Regions from separate parts of the Exiguobacterium sp. s36 genome, predicted to be linked through region 2. Evidence: a T-box and tRNA genes for the amino acid it is inferred to sense, from the RefSeq annotation. Region 2 holds a T-box; the other holds one or more tRNA genes.

Region 1 (6,762 bases), on a different contig from region 2:
GCCAAGAAAATTCGTATAACGCCGTTTGTTCGTTTGGGAGAAGCCGGTTCGTCCGCACTTCTTCGACCATGCCACGCACCCACGCCTCGGCCGAGGAGCGGGCCGCTCGCCCCCGAACATGTTTTGGTCCGAGGGCAGTCCCAGATTCAAATAACAATTTCATCTCGTCCGTCCGACGCGCTACTTCGCTTTCATGGAGCGGGACCCCGGCCCATTCACAGACGGCCCGCATGAGAACTTCTTGCGCCGTGTCATAGAGCACCGTCTCGTCAGCTGCCGCGTCGAGCGCCCGTTCCCACTCCCGGCTGACCAGCTTCGTTAACCGCTTGATATTTTGTGGGAACATGAGCGCCATGAACATCTGTTTGCGATGTGTATGGGCCGAGCCGTCTAACGTCTGCACACCATCCTCACCGAATAGTGTTTTCAGCAACCGTTTCGGTGCCGCATCTTTACGCACGAACTTGTCCGCGTCATAAAACAAGGCTGCCGCCTCGCCGCCTCCGAGACAGATGACGCGTTCGCCGAGCAAGCGTGTTTCAAACAGAGTGGATTGAAAGCTCTTCCGACGGTTCGGGACGTATAAATATCCTTCCCGTAGGAACGCCAGGCTATGATCGAGCCCTTCTTCTTTTGGAATCAGTCGTGTCATCATGATCATCCTCTCCAGTTTTGCTATAAAGGATGTTCCCCTGTTGCTAGCGAACAAACCTATAGGGAAAGGAGGAAATGAAATGCTATCTTTCATCTTGACGTTCCGGCGCATGTTCCGCGGGATTTGGCGTGGCTTGAAGGATGCGGAGTTTCAAGTCTTGTTCAGTCTCGCCTTCCTGACCATCCTCTCCGGGACACTGTTCTACTCACACTTCGAAGACATGCGTTGGCTCGATGCCCTGTATTTCAGTGTCGTCACACTCACGACAATCGGCTATGGGGATTTTGTCCCGACGACCGATATCGGCAAAGTGTTCACGATCGGCTATGTCATCACGGGTGTCGGCATCATGGTCGGTTTCATCACGAAAGTGTTCGACCATCTTCAACAAGCACGGCTCGAAGAGGTTCGCAAACGAAATACGCCACCGTCCCCGTGAGGATGGTGGCGTATTGGTTTAAGAGGCTTTTCGATTTCGATTTTCGAGTTCGAGCTGTTGATTGAATCGCTTCGTCTCAGCAATGACCACACCCGACAAGAACAGTAAGCCAATCAAGTTCGGGATGGCCATCAAGCCGTTGAACACGTCCGAGAGCGCCCAAACCAAGTTGAGGTTCGTCGTCATCGCACCGAGACCGGCAACGAGAACGAACGCAATCCGATAAGGAAGAATCGATTTTTGACCGAACAAGTAATGAATCGACCGTTCCCCATAGTATGACCACCCGAGCACCGTCGAATAGGCGAACATGACGAGTCCAATCGTCACGATATAACCGCCGGCCGGTCCAAGGAATTGCTCGAACGTCGCCGTCGTCAATTCGACCCCCTCGAGGCCCGAACCGATTTGACCACCCATGACGAGCGTGATTCCCGTGACAGAACAGACGATGAGCGTATCGAGAAACACTTGCGTCATCGAGACGAGCGCCTGACGTCCCGGCATATCCGTTTTAGCAGCCGCTGCGGCAATCGGCGCCGAACCGAGACCTGCCTCGTTCGAGAAGACGCCGCGCGCCACACCGTAACGAATGGCGGCCCCGATGGCTCCGCCACCAATTGCTTCGGCACTGAACGTGCTGCTGAAGATGAGGGCGATCGCATCCGGAATGAGCGTATAGTTCATCACCATAATCAACAATCCGCTGCCGAGATAAAAGACGATCATGACTGGCACGAAGTAACTGACGACGCGACCGATTGATTTGACACCACCTAAGATGACCGCGCCTGTGAAAATCATAATCAAGATACCGGAGACATACAACGGCACGTCAAAGGTCGTCTTGAGCGCCATCGCGACCGAGTTCGTCTGCACCCCGTTTCCAATTCCAAATGCGGCGAGCGAGGCGAATCCTGCGAATGCGACAGCGAGCCAACGTTGCTTCAAGCCACGTTCTAAATAATACATTGGCCCCCCAGCCATTTGTCCGCGTTCATCGGTCACCCGATATTTCACGGCGAGCACGGCTTCGGCGTATTTCGTCGCCATTCCGAAGAATCCGGATACCCACATCCAGACGATCGCACCCGGTCCCCCGAGCACGACCGCGGTCGCAACCCCGACGATATTCCCCGTACCGACGGTAGCTGCGAGCGCCGTCATGAGCGCTTGGAAGTGACTGATATCCCCTTTCGATGATTTGTCTTGGTTTTTAGAAAACGCGAGCTTCAATGCGTACGGCAACTTCGTGACTTGAAGTCCCCCGAGCCGTACCGTCAAGTAGATGCCTGTCCCCACAAGCAAAATCAATAACGGTGGTCCCCACACAAAGTTCGAAATCGTACCGATGAGTTCACTGAACGATTCACTCATATTGAATTCCCCTTCCCCTTATGTAATCGTACATCTCTATTTTTTCAGAATACTTAGAAGATTGTCAAAAGTATTGTAATAAAACAAAGATACGATTTTGATGCTGTATCTAAAACAGCGAGTCGCCGCTTAGACGTCTCGCTGAGAAGGGGGTTTTTCGCGTTGTAAAGGGGCGCGCCAATCAAATTCGTCCGGCACGTAGTCGAGTCCGCCCGAATGGAACGGTTGGCACCGCATTAAGCGGCGTGTCGTCAAATACCCGCCTTTGAGGGCACCATGCTTTTCAATCGCCTCGATTCCATAGTGGGAACACGTCGGATAAAAGCGGCAAGTCGGTGGTTTCAACGGCGAGATGAACCGTTGATACCCTTGAATCCCCCGCACTAACACTCGTTTCACTCTCATCGCCTCCAGTTTAATTACAGCCATAATAGCTCGAAGTAGCAAACTTGTCATCTATGACGTATGCGACAATCGAATGACAAACCGCACATCTTTTTTTCCTTTGTTTTACAATTTGAGCACGATGGGCGCTATTTACCGAATCATTTGTTATGATAAGCAACATGTATACGACCGAATCTATATGAAGAGGTGACGAGAATGAATATTTTAATGGTAGGTGCAGGATCGATGAGTGAGTCACTCGTACGCGGATGGCTTGCCTCAGGCGTGTCGCCTGAACAAATCACGATGACGAACCGGAGTGACCGTAACCGTTTGACAGCATTGCAGGCCGAGCTCGGTGTGCAAATCGTTGACGAAGAGGATGTCAACGCGTATGACATCGTCGTCCTCGCGATGCAACCGGACGGGGTCATTCCTTATGTGCAATCGAAAACGTGGAGCACCCCGCTCCTCGTCTCCGTGGCAGCCCACATCGAGCCGAGCGAGCTTGAGGAGGCGTCAGGTCTTCCGGCCGTCTGTGCGATGCCGAATACCCCAGTCGCTTACCAGAGCGGGATGACCGGACTCTGGTTCGGCCCTGAGACGGATGATGTCGTTCGCACGACCGCGACGGCGCTGTTTGAACGCGTTGGCCGGACGGCCGTGACGGATGCGAAGACGATGTCCGCCTTCATGGCTGCCGCTGGATGTAGCCCGGCTTTCTTTTATGAGATCGTCGGTTCGATGACACCCGTCTTAACCGATGCCGGTTTCGATGAAACGACGGCACGCCAAATCGTTGCCCAGGCGATGAAAGGATCGGCCGAACTGTTGCTTCACGAGACACGACCAACGAACGACTTGATTGCGGATGTGGCCGCGCCAGACGGTCCGACCGACCGCGGTGTCGGCGTGCTCCGCTCGCGCAATTTAGCGGACGTTATGGCCTCGGCCCTTCGCGAAAGTGCGAAAGAAGAAGTCGAACAACCGAAGAACTAAAAAATCCGAGAGACGCATCGCGTTTCTCGGATTTTTTGATTAGACGATATGTAAGATGGAGACGATGACCGCGACCATCAAGATTCCCGGCAATAGGTTTGCGACGCGAATCCGCGTGATGCCGACTAAGTTCAATCCGATCGCAACAATCATGACACCACCAGTCGCTGTCATCTCCAAAATGAAATCATCCATGAGTGACTCCGGGATGAACTTCATGATTTGGATGGCGAGCAAAGCGATTGCCCCTTGATATAAGAGCACCGGTACGGCCGAGAACATGACGCCGATGCCGAGCGTCGAGCTGAGCACGAGTGCCGTGAAGCCATCAATCAACCCTTTCGTGTACAACACGTCATGATCCCCGCGCAATCCGCTGTCGAGCGCACCGATGACGGCCATCGCCCCGATGACGAAGATGAGAGTCGCCGTGATGAACCCTTCGGCGATACTCGATTTGCTCTTGCCGCCGAGTCGGCGTTCCAACTGATAGCCGACCTCGTTCAACTTCTCATCGAGCTTCCACCATTCACCGAGTGCGGCCCCGATGACGAGGCTGCCAATAACGATTAAAAAGTTCTCACTCTTCATCCCCATCTGAACGCCAAGCAAAACGACGGCGAGACCGATGGCTGCGGTGACCGTCTCTTTCATTCTTTCGGGGATGCGGTGAAACAAAAGTCCAAGCAATGTGCCAATCACGATCAACGCCGCGTTGACGAGTGTTCCGGTTAAGACCATTGGATAATTCCCCGTTTCTGTATGTATTGAGAGGAATATACCAACTGTTTATGTAGACTGTCAATTGAAAGAAAAACAAAAAAAAGCCACTTCTCGCAAGAAGTGGCGTCGCGGAAACCCACGTTCCTATGGGTTTCGCATCGGGTTTGGCACCCAAGTGATTCTGACTGGGCTCGAACCAGCGACCTCTACCCTGTCAAGGTAGCGCTCTCCCAGCTGAGCTACAGAATCAGGTCGTGTCCTCTCTTAAGGACACTATTAATATATCAAGAAACTAATGCCTTGGCAACTGTTTTTTAAAACTTTTTTTAGTTTTTTTAGCGCGTCATTTCTTCCCGTTTCATATGGCGGCACAACCGCTCTAAATCACCGGCATATACCGAGACGAGCATGCCTTCATATTCGGTGTCTCGATCCCAATGCAGTCCGTTCGCCTTCGCGACTCGTTGCGACGGGACGTTATCCGGATGAATCAAGGAGATGATCTCCTTTTCTCCGGTCTCAAACGCGTAACGCATGAGACGCGCCGCTGCCTCACGCCCGTAGCCCATATGCCAATGCTTCGGCGCCAACCAATATCCGACTTCAAGTTCAATCGTCCCATCGAGTTCATGCAACAGCGTGCCGGCATGTCCAATCGGCTCGTCACTCTCATGTGTCATCAATTTGAGCAATCCCGTTTGACGACCCGTCTGATAGCGGGCCAACTGTCGCTCGAACCATTCAATCGTCTGTTCATCCGTATATGGTTTCCCATCTTGGCTAATGAAGCGCATCACCCGCGGATCTTGGAGTAACGATTTTACGAAATAGAAATCGGCGATTGTGTAAGGTTCAAGTCGCAGACGTTCGGATTGCAGTTTGACAAGATTCATCTTCCCCGCCCCTTTCGTTCACAGTCTGAACTATTCAATTCCCGTTTTTATTCCGATTCAATCCTGATTAGGCGACAACTTTTAGTCCGATGACGCTCCCGATAATGAGCAAGAGGAAGAAGATGCGCCACCGGTCTCGTGATTCGTTCAAATACAGCATGCCGAGCACGACCCCACCAGCCGCCCCAATCCCGACCCAAATCGAATACGCTAATCCGAGCGGTAGTGTCTCAAGGGAGCGCGACAATAAATAAAAACTTACGGCAAACGTTCCGACAGATAGCGCAGACCATTTAAATATTTGATACCCTTTCGATTTCCCCATAAAGAAGACGGCCATCATCTCGGCAAGACCCGCGCCAATCAAAAATACCCAACTCATGCCGATTCCCCTCCAGTCACTTGTTTCAATCCAATCACACCGATGAGGAGCGTCGCGATCAAGACGAGCTTCATCCCGGTCAGTGCCTCATCAAACAAGACCGCACCAACGATGACCGTTCCGACGGCCCCGATGCCGGTGAACACTGCATAACCGGTCCCGGCCGGTAACGTCCGGAACGACATCGCCAACAATCCAAAGCTCACAACTAATAAGAGAACGGTCACCACGCTCGGACCGAGCACCGTGAAGCCGTTCGACAGTTTCATCGTCGTGGCCCAGACGATTTCAAGCAGGCCGGCGAGAATAAGCCAAACCCAGGCCATTTGATCTTGTTTCATGTCCATCCGACTCCTTTCTTATAGATTGTGAATGCGGCCTGTTGCCGCTTGACGCGATTCGTCTCGAGCGTGAAGAGCGAGATGAGCGCCCCGTCTAGAAAACAATAGTACGCGTCATACACGTCCTCGAGTGACTGTTCGGGTAAGGCCCCTTGCTCTATCGCCAATCGAAACTGTTCTTTCTCGAACGCTTGCAGTTCCGTCTCGACCGAACCGAGCGTCGTCTCGATGAATGATCGCAACTCGGGCGGTGGGACGAGCAACATCCGCTTCGTCAGCATCCATGTCTCCTCTTCTTCAAAGAAGCGAATCAACGCCTCGACGATCGCCTCGATCCGCTCGAGCGGCGCAGCGTCAACGGAAGCGTCCCGTGCCTCCTGCCAGATGTGTGCATAACGGTTCCCCATGTCCTCGACGACTTGCTTGAACAGTTGTTCTTTCCCTTCGATATGGGCGTATAGCGACGCCTTTTTGATGCCCACATCCTCAGCGAGCGAGGCGAGCGACAAGCCTTCATATCCTTCAAGCGCAAACCGGCGCCGCGCCGCCAGTTCGATTCGTTGTTT
Region 2 (6,762 bases):
GATGCGCTAATACAAAACAAAAAAAGGCGGCGGATCTCGTCGCCTTTTTCTATGAAGGGGATAACCGATCATGCGTAAAATTATCGTCGGCTCACGCCGCTCACAACTTGCGATGACACAGACGAAATGGGTCATCGATCAATTGAAGAAAGCCGGAGCTCAAAACGAGTTCGAAATCAAAGAGATCGTGACGAAAGGGGACCAAATCGTCGACGTGCAACTCTCGAAAGTCGGCGGCAAAGGGTTGTTCGTCAAAGAGATTCAGCAACAGATGCTCGCCGGGGACATCGATTTCGCGGTCCACAGCATGAAAGACGTCCCGGCCGAGTTGCCGGAAGAGCTCTATATCAGCTGCATGCCGAAACGCGTCGACGCCCGTGATGTGCTCATTTGCGAGAACGGCTACACGCTCGAAACGCTCCCGGAAGGTGCCGTCATAGGGACGAGCTCACTGCGCCGTGGTGCCCAAATGCTCGCCGCTCGCCCGGACTTCGACATTCAATGGATTCGCGGGAACATCGACACGCGCCTCAAAAAACTCGAGACAGAAAACTTCAACGCCATCTTGCTCGCCAAAGCCGGGCTCGAACGCATGGGTTGGACGGACCGCGTCGACTTCGAAGCGCTTGACGCCGACATGATGGTCCCGGCCGTCGGACAAGGTGTGCTTGCCATCGAAAGCCGGAAGGACGACGCTGAAGTGACGGCAATTCTACAATTGCTCCATGACGACGTGACGGCGAAAGCCGCAACGGCCGAGCGGACGTTCCTCATGGCAATCGAAGGCAGCTGCCATGTGCCGGTCGGCGGTTATGCGACGGTCGATGGCGACAACGTGACGCTCACAGGCCTCATCGCCTCGGTCGACGGTAAAGAAGTGCTCCGCGTGACGAAGACGTCGTCAGACGCGGTCGCACTCGGGAAAGACGTAGCAGACGATTTGCTCGGACGCGGCGGGCGCGAAATTCTCGCCTCGGTCAATGCGTGACGTCTGGTACACAGGGACAAAACGACTGACCGCTTCGCAGCGAGCCCGGCTCACCGCGAGCGGTCTTTCCGTTCATCACGTCCCGCTCATCGAGACGAGATTGACGCACAACCAGATGCCAATCAGCCGATTCGATTGGCTCGTCGTGACGAGCCAGACGGCGGTACCGGCACTCCGTGACGTCCCGCGTGACGTCAAAGTCGCGGCCGTCGGCGAGAAAACGAAACAAGCACTCGAGGCCGTTGGATTCACCGTCGCGCTCATGCCGGAGACGTTTACGGGCGAGGCGTTGTTCCATGACCTTGCAACTGTCGTAAAAGCAGACGAGGTCGTCTTGTTCGCCCGGGGCGACTTGGCGAACACGGCGCATATGACGCAACTCGAAAACGTCCACGACTGGGTCGTCTATGAGACGATCGGCCGTGAACTGACGGAGACGGAAGTCGAGGCGCTCGAAGGAATCGAGGCGCTCCTCGTGCTCAGCCCGTCCGCCGTCCGGGCGCTCACGCCATATCTCGACCATTTCCACGGGACGTGGTATGGCATCGGTGAAGTGACCGAGCGCGCCGTCCGGGAAGTGTCGACGTTACCGGTCCGAGTGCCTGAGTGTTATACTATGGATGCATTAATACAGTGTATAGGGGAGGATTTTTCATGAACCAGTTTGACCGTCATCGTCGTCTTCGTTCATCGAAGTCAATGCGTGCACTCGTACGTGAAAATCATGTTCGGAAAGAAGATTTGATTTACCCGCTCTTCATTATCGAAGGGACAGACATTAAACGTGAAGTCAGCTCGATGCCGGGCGTCTTCAACTTCTCGCTCGACCGTCTCGAGGACGAGATCAACGAGATCGTCGACCTCGGCATTCAATCGGTGCTCTTGTTCGGCGTGCCGGAACATAAAGACCCGGAAGGTACGGAAGCGTATCATGACCACGGTATCGTCCAAGAAGCGATCCGTAAAGTGAAAGAGTGGGCACCACAGCTCACGGTCATCGCCGACACATGCCTGTGCGAATATACGTCGACAGGCCACTGCGGCATCGTGAAGAACGGTGACGTCGATAACGACGCGTCGCTACCACTTCACGTCCAGACGGCCATCACGCAAGCGCAAGCAGGCGCTGACATCATCGCGCCGAGCTCGATGATGGACGGCTTCGTCGCCGCGATCCGTGAAGGACTCGACCAAAACGGTTTCAACCATATCCCGATCATGAGTTACGGCGTCAAGTACGCATCGGCGTACTACGGACCGTTCCGTGACGCAGCGCAATCGGCACCTGGTGAAGGCGACCGCAAAGGCTATCAGATGGACCCGGCCAACCGCCGTGAAGCGTTCCGCGAATCACAATCGGACGTCGAGCAAGGCGCCGACTTCATGATCGTCAAACCAGCGCTCGCGTTCATGGACATCATCCGTGACATGCGCGATTCGCTCGATATGCCGATCGTGGCGTATAACGTGAGCGGAGAGTACGCCATGGTCAAAGCGGCTGCTTTGAACGACTGGGTCGATGAGCAACGCATCGTCATGGAGACGATGGTCGGCTTCAAACGGGCCGGTGCGGACCTCATCGTCACATATTTCGCAAAAGACGTCTGTCGCTATTTGGAAGGAGACTACGCATGACCTACAAACAAACACGCTCAGAAGTGGCGTTCGAACAAGCACGTCCGCTCATGCCGGGCGGGGTGAACAGCCCGGTCCGTGCCTATAAATCAGTCGGCATGACGCCAATCTTCGCTGAACGCGGTGAAGGCTCACGCGTCTACGATATCGATGGCAACGAATATATCGATTACGTCCTCTCATGGGGACCACTCATCCTCGGCCACCGCGACCCTGTCGTCACGAAGGCGATTCAAGAGCAAGCCGAGAAAGGCTGGACGTTCGGGACACCGACCGAGCTCGAAACAAAAATGGCCGAGCTCGTCATCGAGCGCGTCCCATCAATCGAGATGGTGCGCATGGTCAACTCGGGTACGGAAGCGACGATGGCGGCACTCCGCCTCGCACGCGGCTACACGGGCAAGACGAAAATCTTGAAGTTCGAAGGCTGCTACCACGGTCACGGCGACTCGCTCCTCATCAAAGCCGGATCAGGCGTCGCGACACTCGGTCTCCCGGACTCACCGGGCGTGCCGAAAGACTTGGCGAGCCAGACACTCACGGTGCCATATAACGATTTGGATGCCCTCCGCATCGCCTTCGAGAAGTTCGGCGACGATATCGCTGGTGTCATCGTCGAACCGGCGGCCGGCAACATGGGCTTCGTGCCACCGCAACCTGGATTCCTTGAAGGACTCCGCGAGATCACAGAACAGTATGGCTCACTCCTCATCTTTGACGAGGTCATGACCGGATTCCGGGTCGGCTATAACTGTGCCCAAGGCTACTTTGGCGTGACGCCGGACTTGACGTGCCTCGGGAAAGTCATCGGCGGCGGCCTTCCGGTCGGTGCCTACGGCGGGAAACGCGAGATTATGGAACAAATCGCGCCACAAGGACCGATTTACCAGGCAGGGACGCTCTCAGGGAACCCGCTCGCGATGATCGCCGGCTACACGACCTTGTCGCAACTCAAGCCTGAGCACTACGCCGAGTTCGAACGCAAAGCGGACCGTCTCGCTGAAGGCTATACGAAAGCGGCCGAGAAGTATAACATCCCGCACGACACGAACCGGGCCGGCTCGATGTTCGGATTCTTCTTCACGAACGAGAAAGTGACGAACTTCGAGAAGGCGAAGACGGCGAACCTCGACTTGTTCCGTGCTTACTATCAGAAGATGGCGGCGCGCGGCGTGTTCTTGCCACCGTCACAGTTCGAAGGATTGTTCCTCTCGACCGTTCACACGGACGAAGATATCGACTTGACGCTCGCAGCGGTCGACGCGACGTTCAAAGAGCTGCAACAAGAGTTTTCATTGTAATCTTGACGGAAACAGCTTCTGTCGCTACAATTGTTTAACAGATACGAACAAAAGCTACGATGAGGAATAGTACGCAATCAACATCCTTTTTCAGAGACGCGGCCGCTTGGTGCGAGGCCGCGAAGGATGGTGCGGAAGTCGCCTCGGAGCTGACCTTTTGAACGAAGTAGGAAGGTCCGGTCCATCGACCGTTATTCGATTTTGAGGGCGCCACCTGTTGGCGAACTAAGGTGGTACCGCGGAAGATACGGCTTCTTTCGTCCTTAGCGTTAAGGACGAGAGTAGCCGTTTTTTTGTCCACATTATTAGAGGAGGTTGGGCATATGGCCAACGAGACAAACGAAATCACCATGCCGACGAAGTACGATCCAAGTGCGACGGAAGCGAAATGGTATGACTACTGGTTAGAGAACGACGTATTCAAAGCAGACGAGGACGATTCAAAACAGCCGTACACGATCGTCATCCCGCCACCGAACGTAACAGGGAAACTTCACCTCGGACACGCGTGGGACACGACGCTCCAAGACTTATTGACGCGCCTCAAGCGCATGCAAGGCTATGACGTCCTCTGGCTCCCAGGGATGGACCACGCCGGGATCGCGACACAAGCGAAAGTCGAACAGAAGCTCCGTGAGGACGGCATTATGCGCTATGACCTCGGACGCGAGAAGTTCCTCGAGAAGACGTGGGAATGGAAAGACGAGTACGCCGATACGATCCGTGCCCAATGGTCAAAACTTGGCCTCGGTCTCGACTACTCACGTGAGCGCTTCACGCTCGACGAAGGACTCTCGAAAGCGGTCCAGGAAGTGTTCGTCCGCCTCTATGAGAAAGGCTTGATTTACCGCGGCGAATATATCGTCAACTGGGACCCGGCGCAAAAGACGGCCGTTTCGGATATCGAAGTAATCTATCAAGAAGTCGAAGGCGCGTTCTATCACATGAAATACCCGCTCGCTGATGGCTCAGGCCACATCGAGATCGCGACGACGCGTCCGGAGACGATGCTCGGCGATACGGCCGTTGCCGTTAACCCGAAAGATGAGCGTTACGCGCACCTCGTCGGCAAGACGATCATGCTTCCGGTCATGAACCGCGAGATTCCGATCGTCGCTGACGACTACGTCGACATGGAGTTCGGTACAGGTTGCGTCAAGATCACACCGGCGCACGACCCGAACGACTTCGAGATCGGGAACCGCCACGAGCTCCCGCGCATCCTCGTCATGGACGAAGGCGGCAAGATGAACGAGAATGCTGGCAAGTACGAAGGGCTCGACCGTTTCGAATGCCGCAAGCAACTCGTCAAAGACCTAGAAGCAGACGGCACGCTCGTCAAAATCGAGCCGCACACGCACTCGGTCGGTCACTCGGAACGTTCAGGCGCGGTCATCGAGCCGTATCTTTCGAAACAGTGGTTCGTCGACATGGAGCCGCTCGCGAAAGCAGCGCTCGAAGCACAAGGACATGATGACACGAAAGTCAATTTCGTCCCTGAGCGGTTTGAAGGCACATACCTCCGCTGGATGGAGAACATCCGCGATTGGTGTATCAGCCGCCAACTCTGGTGGGGCCACCGCATCCCGGCGTGGTACCACAACGAGACAGGTGAGATTTATGTAGGCAAAGAAGCACCGGCGGACAGTGAGAACTGGCACCAAGATGAGGACGTGCTCGACACATGGTTCTCGTCAGCGCTCTGGCCGTTCTCGACGATGGGCTGGCCGGACACGGACTCAGCAGACTTCAAACGTTACTTCCCGACGAGCGCGCTCGTCACGGGTTACGATATCATCTTCTTCTGGGTATCGCGCATGATTTTCCAATCGCTCGAGTTCACTGGGAAGCAGCCGTTCAACGACGTGCTCATCCACGGTCTCATCCGCGACTCGGAAGGCCGCAAGATGTCGAAGTCGCTCGGTAACGGCGTCGACCCGATGGAAGTCATCGACCAATACGGCGCGGACTCGCTCCGCTGGTTCCTCCTTACGGGATCGACACCAGGGAACGACCTTCGTTTCTATTGGGAGAAAATCGAATCGACATGGAACTTCGCGAACAAGATTTGGAACGCGAGCCGTTTCGCCCTTATGAACATGGACGGCATGAAGTATGAGGAGATCGATTTGTCAGGTGAGAAGACGCTCGCTGACAAGTGGATTCTCACTCGCTTGAACGACACAATCGACCAAGTGACACGTCTCGTCGACAAGTATGAGTTCGGCGAAGCCGGCCGTTACTTGTACAACTTCATCTGGGAAGAGTTCTGTAACTGGTACATCGAGATGGCGAAACTCACGCTCTACGGTGAGGACGAGGCTGCGAAAGCGACGACGCGTTCAGTGCTCGCGTACACGCTCGACTCAATCATGCGTCTCATGCATCCGTTCATGCCGTTCCTCACAGAGGAAATCTGGCAGCACTTGCCGCACGAAGGCGACTCGATTGTCCGTGCGTGCTACCCGACACGCCGCGACGAGCTCCACTTCGCGGACTCGGTACCAGCGTTCGAAGCGGTCATGAACGTCATCCGTTCGGTCCGTAACATCCGTTCGGAAGTGAACGCCCCAATGTCGAAACCGATTCAGCTCTTCATCTCGACGTCGGATGAGGCGACACAAGATTACTTGAGCGCGAACGAAACGACAATCGGCAAGTTCACGAACGCGACCGAGCTCGAAATCGGACGTGGCTTGACGGCTCCTGATAAGTCGATGTCAGCCATCATGACGGGTGCGGAACTGTTCATCCCACTCGCTGACCTCATCAACTTTGAGGAAGAAATCGCCCGTCTTGAAAAAGAAGTGGCGAAGTACGAGAAGGAAGTCGAGCGCG

The links. A T-box is a leader RNA that pairs with one kind of tRNA and senses whether it is charged. The one in region 2 lies ahead of KNP95_RS10020 (valine--tRNA ligase), so its partner is inferred to be a tRNA-Val.
Region 1: it has a tRNA-Val gene. The T-box ahead of KNP95_RS10020 (valine--tRNA ligase) is inferred to sense a tRNA for this amino acid. The anticodon was not compared.

Annotation. Positions count from the first base shown of each region.
Region 1 is NZ_JACSLW010000005.1:77,341-84,102, reverse strand. It holds gene cypC (CYP152 family fatty-acid peroxygenase CypC) at 1-655, opposite strand, end outside; gene KNP95_RS11535 (potassium channel family protein) at 735-1,094, shown strand; gene KNP95_RS11530 (alanine/glycine:cation symporter family protein) at 1,113-2,471, opposite strand; gene yidD (membrane protein insertion efficiency factor YidD) at 2,601-2,876, opposite strand; gene KNP95_RS11520 (pyrroline-5-carboxylate reductase family protein) at 3,075-3,857, shown strand; gene KNP95_RS11515 (DUF554 domain-containing protein) at 3,897-4,598, opposite strand; tRNA gene KNP95_RS11510 (tRNA-Val) at 4,757-4,829, opposite strand; gene KNP95_RS11505 (GNAT family N-acetyltransferase) at 4,916-5,473, opposite strand; gene KNP95_RS11500 (DMT family transporter) at 5,541-5,855, opposite strand; gene KNP95_RS11495 (DMT family transporter) at 5,852-6,181, opposite strand; gene KNP95_RS11490 (TetR/AcrR family transcriptional regulator) at 6,193-6,762, opposite strand, start outside.
Region 2 is NZ_JACSLW010000004.1:61,411-68,172, reverse strand. It holds gene hemA (glutamyl-tRNA reductase) at 1-10, shown strand, start outside; gene hemC (hydroxymethylbilane synthase) at 71-988, shown strand; gene KNP95_RS10035 (uroporphyrinogen-III synthase) at 981-1,646, shown strand; gene hemB (porphobilinogen synthase) at 1,643-2,623, shown strand; gene hemL (glutamate-1-semialdehyde 2,1-aminomutase) at 2,620-3,924, shown strand; T-box leader at 3,972-4,192, shown strand; gene KNP95_RS10020 (valine--tRNA ligase) at 4,248-6,762, shown strand, end outside.